One region of the Mesorhizobium sp. C416B genome, then DNA from elsewhere that is predicted to be linked to it. Evidence: predicted binding sites of a transcription regulator. Region 1 holds the regulator's gene; each other region holds the start of a gene.
The links. Region 1 encodes LexA, which represses DNA repair genes until DNA is damaged. Its sites were predicted from a motif close to TGTTCNNNNTGTGTTCNG; they were not measured.
Positions count from the first base shown of each region.

Region 2: NLY43_RS16435 (putative DNA modification/repair radical SAM protein) is a predicted target of LexA. The motif match lies at 809-826, and genes of this name have one in related genera.
Region 3: recA (recombinase RecA) is a predicted target of LexA. The motif match lies at 882-899, and genes of this name have one in related genera.
Region 4: dinB (DNA polymerase IV) is a predicted target of LexA. The motif match lies at 949-966, and genes of this name have one in related genera.

Region 1 is NZ_CP100471.1:287,727-289,929, reverse strand. It holds gene NLY43_RS01490 (ComEC/Rec2 family competence protein) at 1-950, shown strand, start outside; gene lexA (transcriptional repressor LexA) at 944-1,726, opposite strand; gene NLY43_RS01480 (GntR family transcriptional regulator) at 1,932-2,203, opposite strand, start outside.
Region 2 is NZ_CP100471.1:3,390,058-3,392,260, forward strand. It holds gene NLY43_RS16435 (putative DNA modification/repair radical SAM protein) at 1-807, opposite strand, end outside; gene NLY43_RS16440 (glutamine synthetase family protein) at 927-2,203, opposite strand, start outside.
Region 3 is NZ_CP100471.1:517,996-520,198, forward strand. It holds gene recA (recombinase RecA) at 1-823, opposite strand, end outside; gene NLY43_RS02680 (carbohydrate kinase family protein) at 1,107-2,051, shown strand; gene NLY43_RS02685 (pseudouridine-5'-phosphate glycosidase) at 2,122-2,203, shown strand, end outside.
Region 4 is NZ_CP100471.1:1,213,105-1,215,307, reverse strand. It holds gene dinB (DNA polymerase IV) at 1-887, opposite strand, end outside; gene NLY43_RS06175 (hypothetical protein) at 1,121-1,357, shown strand; gene NLY43_RS06170 (heme-copper oxidase family protein) at 1,511-1,918, shown strand; gene NLY43_RS06165 (hypothetical protein) at 2,184-2,203, shown strand, end outside.

The sequences.
Region 1 (2,203 bases):
GCAGTGCAACCTTGCTGTTCGCCATCTGGCATTTTCAGCGTGTGTCGCCGCTCAGCCTGATCGCCAATCTGGCCGTGATGCCGATTGTTTCGTTGATCGTCATGCCCTTTGCCGTGCTCAGCGCACTGGCGATGCCGTTCGGCGCCGACGGGCCGTTCCTCTATGTGATGGGCAAGGGTCTGATGGCGATGATCGCTATATCGGCCTGGATTTCCGAGCGCTCGCCGGTCGACGCCGTCGGGCTGATCTCCATCCGCTCGGTGCTGTTGGTGGCGGTCGCCCTCGTCATCGCCACCATGGCCACCACCTGGCTCAGGCTGGCGGCCGTGCCTTTCGCGCTGGCCGGCCTGTTGACGGTGCCGCAGGTGCTTACGCCCGACGTGCTCATATCCGAGGACGCACATCTGGTGGCCATGCCGATAGGTGGCGGCGAACTCGCCCTCAACCGCGAACGCTCCAACGAATTCACCACGGACAATTGGAAACGGGCGCTGCGGGCCGAAACCATTATCCCGCCCGAGATTTTCGAGGCAACAGATACGCGGTTCGATCTCGATCCGCTCGATCTGCCGCCCGGGTCGCCCTTCTATTGCATGGGCGATCTCTGTATCGCCCGACACCCTTCCGGAGCCATTGTAGCCCTTGCCAAAGACCGCAAGACGGCGCGGCCGGCCTGTGCCTTCGCTAGCCTGATCGTCATCGATGACGCCACGGCCTACAATCCGTGCCGCGACCCGCTGGTGCTGGTCGTGACGAAGAAACAGCTGGCCCGCGACGGCAGCGCCGCCGTCTTCTTCGATCCGCAATCGGCAGCTGCAGCGCCAACCATCCGCTTCGCCGTCGACAAGCCGTATCGCCCCTGGCACGAGCAACGCCGCTTCTCCCGCGAAGCGCGCGGCCTGCCGCCTTACAACCAGCGTGAAAAATACAAACCCAAGCCGGCTCAGTAGCGCCGGATCAATCCGACAAGCTTGCCCTGCACCTTCACCCTGTCCGGTCCAAAAATGCGGGTCTCGTAGGCCGGGTTGGCGGCTTCCAGGGCGATCGAGGCGCCCTTGCGGCGGAAGCGTTTCAGGGTCGCTTCCTCATCGTCGACCAACGCCACCACGATCTCGCCGGGGCTGGCTGTGTCGGCATTGCGGATGATGACCGTGTCGCCATCGAAAATGCCGGCCTCGATCATCGAATCGCCCTTGACCTCGAGCGCGTAGTGTTCACCGCCCATGATCATGTCGGGCGGCACCGAGATCGAATGGGTCTGATGCTGGATGGCGTCGATCGGCACGCCGGCGGCGATGCGTCCCATCACCGGGATTGAAATCGAGGAAACGGCATCGTCATTGCCGGCAGACATCGAACGCGACGGCGAGCCCGGCCTGATCTGGCGGCCGAGACCGCCTTGGCCCATCCCGCCTTGTCCCTGGCCGCCTTGCCCTTGGCCGGCTTGACCAAGACTGCCCTGAATGACGCTCGGCGAAAACTTCCTCGCCGCGTTGAGGCCTGGTGCGATCGAGTCGGGTAGCCGCAGCACTTCCAGCGCGCGCGCCCGGTTCGGCAGCCGGCGAATGAAACCGCGCTCCTCAAGCGCTGTGATCAGTCGGTGGATGCCGGACTTGGAGGCGAGGTCGAGCGCTTCCTTCATCTCGTCGAAGGACGGCGGGATTCCGCTCTCCTTCAGGCGTTCATGGATGAACATCAGAAGCTCATGTTGTTTGCGCGTCAGCATCGCGGCCCCCAAGGGTTCTGAAACCAGAATCAGAAAAAACAAACCCAGAACAAACACTATCTGTTCCAGTTGTGTTCCGCAACCTTTTAAAGTTTAATGAATGTGTTGACGTTTTGTTCAGCGTAACGTTCGGCGCTGCGAGCGCCGCCTGCGCCCAGTTGCCAGCAACGGGGTGAAACGAAGACAAAGTGCCCTGCGTCGTCGGCTACGATCGCCGCTTCCTTTTCGGACGGGGCTGCGCAGCATCCGCGCCGGGTTCGCTCTGGGCATAGACCTGCAGCGTGTAGCCGATGTGAGCGGTCATCAGAGTTTTCGCACGTTCGACGTCGCGATCGAGGGCCGCTTCCATCAGGGCGGTATGGTGTTCGATCGCCACGGCGTCGCGCAGGGCCGCCACGGCCTTCCGGTGTCCATCCGTGCGGCCGGCGGCCGCGCGCAGCGTCGGGGCCAGACCCAGAAAGCGGTGATGGCGATGCA
Region 2 (2,203 bases), 3.1 Mb from region 1:
CGACGATGACGAATCCGGGATCGGGCTGAAGGCGGAGTAATAGACGCGCCGCAGATGGTAGCTGCCATAGAGCCGCGCACTGGTGTGCAAGATGCCGTCGTCGGATGTCTTGTCGGCGCCGACGATCATCTGCGTCGACTGACCTCCGGGCGCAAAGCGTTCGCGCTTCTTGGTCCTCAGCGTCGGCTCGGCTTTTTCCTCCATCTTCCGGCGCAGGTTCGCCATGGAAAGGCGGATCGTTTCCGGCTTCTTCTCCGGCGCCAGTTTCTTGACGCCCTCATCGGTCGGCAGTTCGACGTTGATAGACAGCCGGTCGGCGTAGAGCCCGGCCTGCTCGACCAGTTCGGCCGAGCTTTCCGGAATGGTCTTCAGATGAATATAGCCGGAGAATTTTTCGTCCAGCCGCAGCCGCCGCGCCACCTCCACCATCTCGGCCATGGTCTCGTCGGGCGAACGGATGACGCCGGAGGACAGGAAGAGGCCCTCGATGTAGTTGCGCCGGTAGAAATCCATGGTCAGCTTCACCACCTCGTCGATGCTAAAGCGGGCGCGGCGCACATTCGATGACGAGCGGTTGATGCAGTAGCTGCAATCGTAAATGCAGAAATTGGTGAGCAGGATTTTCAGGAGCGAAATGCAGCGGCCATCCGGCGCGTAGGAATGGCAGATGCCCATGCCTTCTGTGGAGCCGATACCGCCGGATTGGAGCGAATCCTTCTTCGCCCAGCCGGACGAGGCGCAGGAAGCATCGTATTTGGCGGCGTCAGACAGGATTGCCAGCTTTTCACGGACGGTAGGTGCGCTCATCCGTTCATGATATGTTCTTGAAGGCTGCAGCGCCACCTCATTTGATGCAGGCGGCGAAAAAGTAATCGCCGCCTGATCGTCGGGCTAGCAGGACGACTGCCCGAGTTCCAGGCGGTCTCTCAGACCTCATGGAGGTAGAGGTGGTAATCCAGCTCGCTGACGGTGCGGGCGACGCGCAGATACTCCGACTGCTTGATCGCCACGAAGGTGCGATGCAGATCCTCGCCAAGCGCCTCTTTCAGGAAGCTCGATGCCCGCGCCGCCTCGATCGCAGCGCGCCAGTCGACCGGCATGGTCGTGCGCGTGATGGCGGCTTCATAGCCATTCCCAGTGGTTTCGGGGCCGGGGTCGAGGCCTTCATCCAGACCCTTGATGATGCCGGCCAGCACCGTTGCCGCGATCAGGTAGGGATTGGCGTCGACACCCGACGGCCGGTGCTCGATGCGCCGGTTCTTGGCGTCGCCCGCCGGGATGCGCAGCGCCACCGAACGGTTGTTGACGCCCCAGGTCGGCGCCACCGGCGCATAGGACTGCGAGACGAAGCGCCGCCAGGAATTGGCGTGCGGCGCAAACACCAGCATCGATTCGGCCATGGTCTGGATCAGCCCGCCGAGCCCCTGCAGCAGCGGCAGCGACCAGCTTTCGCCGCCAGCCTCGGCAAAAACGTTGCGGCCGTTCTTGTCCTGCAACGAAACATGGAAATGCATGCCGGAGCCGGCGTATTTTTCGATCGGCTTGGCCATGAAGCAGGCGGTGACACCATGGCGGCGCGCCTGCGCCCGCACCAGCCGCTTCAACATGACGAGGTCGTCGGCCGCCCGCATGACATCCTTGCGATAGTTCAGCGTCAGCTCGTACTGGCCGGGCGCGTATTCGGAAATCACCGTTTCGGCCGGAATGCCTTGCGCCTTAGCCGCGGCATAGATGTCGGAAAACAGCGGCTCCATGCCGTGCAGATGGTCGACGGAATAGACTTCCGTCTTGGCCGAGCGGCGGCCGTCGAGCACGGCGTCCGCCGGCTTTACCTTGCCGTCGGCGTCACGCTGATTGGCAAGCAGGAAAAATTCGAGTTCGAAGGCGCCGGCGGGATAGAGGCCCTTGGCCGCCAAGATGTCGACCTGCCTGGCCAGCGCCAGCCGTGGGTCCGACGACATAGGCTGTCCCTCGAGATGGTACATCGCCATCAGCAACTGGCCGCGCGGCGGGTTCGTGCCGTAAAGCGGCACCAGGGTGCCGGGGATCGGCCAGGCCCTGAGGTCGCCATCGCCGGTCGTCCAGATCAGCCCGGTTTCGTGAACATCCTCGCCGGTGATGTCGAGGCCGAGGATCGAGATCGGCATGTGGCGGCCGCCCTCGAAGATGCTTTTCAGCTCATGCCGGCGCACGATCTTGCCGC
Region 3 (2,203 bases), 230 kb from region 1:
ACATGATGTCGAACTCGACCACCTTGAAGGGCGGCGCCAGCTTGTTCTTGACCACCTTGACCCGGGTCTGGTTGCCGACGACCTCGTCGCGGTCCTTGACCGAGCCGATGCGGCGGATGTCGAGGCGCACCGAAGCGTAGAATTTCAGCGCGTTGCCGCCGGTCGTGGTTTCCGGCGAACCGAACATGACGCCGATCTTCATGCGGATCTGGTTGATGAAGATGACCATGGTGTTGGAGCGCGAGATCGAGGCGGTCAGCTTGCGCAGCGCCTGGCTCATCAGACGAGCCTGGAGACCGGGCAGCGAATCGCCCATCTCGCCCTCGATTTCAGCGCGCGGCGTCAGGGCGGCCACCGAATCGACCACCAGAACGTCGATGGCGCCGGAACGCACCAGCGTGTCGCAGATTTCCAGTGCCTGCTCGCCGGTGTCCGGCTGCGAGATCAAGAGGTTTTCCAGATCGACGCCGAGCTTGCGGGCATAGACCGGGTCGAGCGCATGCTCGGCATCGACGAAGGCGCAGATACCGCCCTTCTTCTGGGCTTCGGCAACTGTGTGCAGCGCCAGTGTCGTCTTGCCCGAGCTTTCCGGCCCGTAGATCTCGACAATGCGGCCGCGCGGCAGGCCACCGACGCCAAGCGCGATGTCGAGGCCAAGCGATCCGGTCGGCACGGTTTCAATCTCGACGACCTGCTCGTTGGCGCCCAGCCGCATGATCGAGCCCTTGCCGAAGGCGCGCTCGATTTGCGACAGCGCCGCGTCCAGAGCCTTTGATTTGTCCACCGCTTTGTCCTCTACAAGCCGCAAAGTATTCTGAGCCATGATACATCACCCCTTGGTCGTCAATGAAGGCCGGACAATCCGTAATCCCTGCCCTATTTGTACCTTTTTTGTTCTCGTTTGGCAAGAGGGGTCAAATATCTGAAAAGCAATCTTTATCCGGATTTGTTCTTTTTTTGTCTCATGGTTTCGTTTCCGGATGTATCCACCATTGGGCCAGGCGCTCCGGCGGTTTGGCTCCGCCCGAATCGCTGGCTTGCTTGCGAAGCTCCGTCGCACAGCCTAGCGCTTGTCTGGTTCGAATAACAAAGGTCATATCGCCTACATGGTGAAATCAGCAAAAATACTGGCGGTGGGCGGCGCCCATATCGACCGGCGCGGTCAGGTGTCCGGTGCTTACGTGCCGGCGGCGTCCAACCCCGGCACGATGCGCGAGGATGTCGGCGGCGGCGTCTTCAACGCGCTGCGCAGCCTCGTGCGGCGCGGCGTCTCGGCCTCGCTTTTGTCGGTGCGCGGCGGCGATGCCTCGGCCGAGACGGTTGCGCGCGCCATCACTGAGGCCGGCATTGCCGATCTGTCGGCGGTGTTCCTCGACCGCACCACGCCGAGCTACACGGCGCTGATCGATCGCGACGGCGAGCTGATCACCGGCTTTGCCGATATGGCGCTCTACGATTTGGCGTTCCCCAAGCAGATCCGCCGCTCCAAGGTGCGCGAGGTGGTCGCCGAGGCCGATGCGGTGCTCTGCGACGCCAATCTGCCATCAACGGCGCTGGAGCGGCTGGTGGGGCTCGCCGCCGGCAAGCCGGTGTTCGCCATCGCCATTTCGCCGGCCAAGGTGGTGCGGCTGATACCGGTGCTGAAGGAACTCGCGCAGGTCTTCATGAACCGGCGCGAGGCCATGGTGCTGGCCGGCGTCGATGCCAATGCCACCGAGCGCGAGACCGTCGACGGACTGCGCTGCAGCGGCCTCACCAGTGGCGTGGTGACGGCGGGCGACGGCCCGGTGCTGGGATTCGACGAAGCCGGCGCCTTCTCTATCCTGCCGCCGGCGCCGAGAAAAGTCGCCGACGTCACCGGCGCCGGCGACGCGCTGGCCGGCGCCACCATCGCTGCCCTGCTGCGCGGCCTGCCCCTGCGCCAGGCATTGCGCGAGGGCGTTGCCGCCGCCACGCTGGCCATTGAAAGCGCCGACGCGGTTCCGGCCTTCACGATTGCGACCTTCACCGAGGCACTGGCTCTTGTGCCCGACGCGCAGGAAATGGCATGAGGGCGGCCAATTGCCATTGCCGGAGCGCGACGTCCAAGCGGACGCGCGGATCTCCGGATCGGAGACCATCATGACACCGCAAAGCGCCCGCCCCTTCATCGACCTCCACGCGCCCGTGGCCGAGGCGCTCGCCGCTGGCCGCCCCGTCGTGG
Region 4 (2,203 bases), 930 kb from region 1:
GAGCGTGTGACAGCGTGCAGATCGGCGAAACGCACGCGCACCGTCACCGTGCGCCCGGGCCGTGATTTCGCCCTGAGCCGGCTGGCGACCCGGTCTGCCAGATGCAGCAGGACGGGTCCGAAGATACGCGCCTCGGCCGGCCGTCTGCCAAGCGCCGACTGCGCGCCGGCGGAATGCGACCGCCTGTGGGTTTCGAGCTTTCGCGGGTCGCGGTTCCATGCCAGCGACGACAGCTTTTCGCCGGCGGCGGGCCCGAGCAATCTTCGCAGCGCCCCACCATGCGTCTTTGCCAACTGGCCGATGATCTCGATGCCGATCTCGGCCAGCCGCGCTCTGGTCGCCGGGCCGACGCCCCACATCAGCCCGACCGGCAGATCATGCAGGAAGGCAAGTTCGGTGTCCGGATCGACCACCACCAGCCCGTCGGGCTTGGCCACCTGCGAGGCGATCTTGGCCAGATGCTTGGTGCGCGCCACGCCGATCGAGATCGGCAGGCCGAGCTCTGCCCGGACGCGCCGACGCACCGTGGCGGCGATCTCGGCCGGCGGCCCGAACAGATGCGTGCAGCCGGCGACGTCGGCAAAGGCTTCATCGATGGAAATCCGCTCGACCAGCGGCGTGAAATCGTCGAGCACCGTGATGGCGGCGTCGCCCAGCCGCTGATAGTCGGCGAAATGGCCGCCGACGAAAATCAGTCCGGGGCAAAGCTCGCGCGCGCGTCGTCCGGGCATGCCGCCGCGCACGCCGAAAACCCTGGCTTCGTAGGAGGCGGCAAGCACGACGCCGCCGCCGACGGCGATCGGCTTGCCCCTGAGCGCCGGGTCGAGCAACTGCTCGACCGAGGCGTAGAAGGCGTCGAGATCCGCATGCAGGATGGTGGGCTCCATCCCGACCGTTCCCTTTGCGGCGTTGCAGCATTAGCCGCGTCTGTTGTGAGAGGCGTTTTTGCCGAACAAATAGAGAACAAACAGGGCCTATTGTCAAGCGAAGCGGTTGTCGCCGGCCGGTCCGTTCCAGATCGGGCTGTCGAGTGCTCCGCCTGGGCATCGGACCTGCGGAACATTGTCTCTCGCCTCAGCGTTCATATCCGCGACGGGACGCTGTTTTTGTGGAGGCCGGTATGGGCCAGTTCGAGATGATCGACCTCGTCAGCGTCGTTGACGCCTGCACGAGCGATCGCGTTGCCGGGCACTGCGTGTCAATGGCCAGGGCGGTAGAGGAGTTGCGAGTGCTGACCGGTGATTTCGTATCGCCGGACGAGACGGTGGCCAACGCGCTGTCGGCAGTGGCGCTGGGGCGCGGCTGCGCGGTGGTGTTCGATGAGCGAGCGGGCGCCGACATCTTGCTGACGCCGTAGCGGGCGGCGCCGGGTTGTGGCAGCCAGAAAAGTCGAACAGCGTGCAAAAAGCTGTGCAGGCATGGCCCCATAAGCGGGGCGTGGAAAATTTCTGCGCGTGGGTGTATTCTCCAGGACGCAAGCGGTCGCAGACCGCATAGGGGGAGAAATGACATGCCGAGGGTTTCGGAACTCTTTTTCAAAACTGCCATCTTGTTCCTGATGTTGGGGATTGCGGCCGGCCTGCAGATGGCGATCTCGGGCGACCACGCCGCTTTTCCGGCGCACGCGCATATCAATCTGCTCGGTTGGGTGACGAGCGCCATCTTCGGCGGCTACTACGCGCTCAATCCGCAAAAGGCGGCGCGTCGCGTCGCCATGATCCACTACGGGCTCTACACTCTCGGCTTGGTGATCATGCTGCCGGCGCTGTATGTGATGCTGCAGGGAAACCCGGCGCTTGAACCGATCGTCGCCGGCGGCTCGCTCATTATCGCCGCTGCCGTTCTGGTTTTTGCTTTCGTGGTGTTTTCGCCCGAAACGGCGCGCTCGGTGTCCGGCGTGGTTCCGGCCTCTCGCTGACTGTTCGCGCGCGGCGATCAAAGTCCGACCCGCATTCGCGACCCGCGACACGGGTTGCCAGGCCGATGGCCGCAGCCGCTGGCTGCGGTGTCTATCGCCGCGTCGGCGCTCAACATACCCGAGTCCCACCACGTATTATTTCGTGACTATTTGGCGCCGGAACCTTCCCAGATATCGCGCGTTGCGGCGACTGTATTCGCGCTGCCTTATATATAGGCAGACTTGAGTACGTCCACAGCATGGGTTGGGGGAGGAGCAGGCCACCATGTCGAACAGAGAAATCGG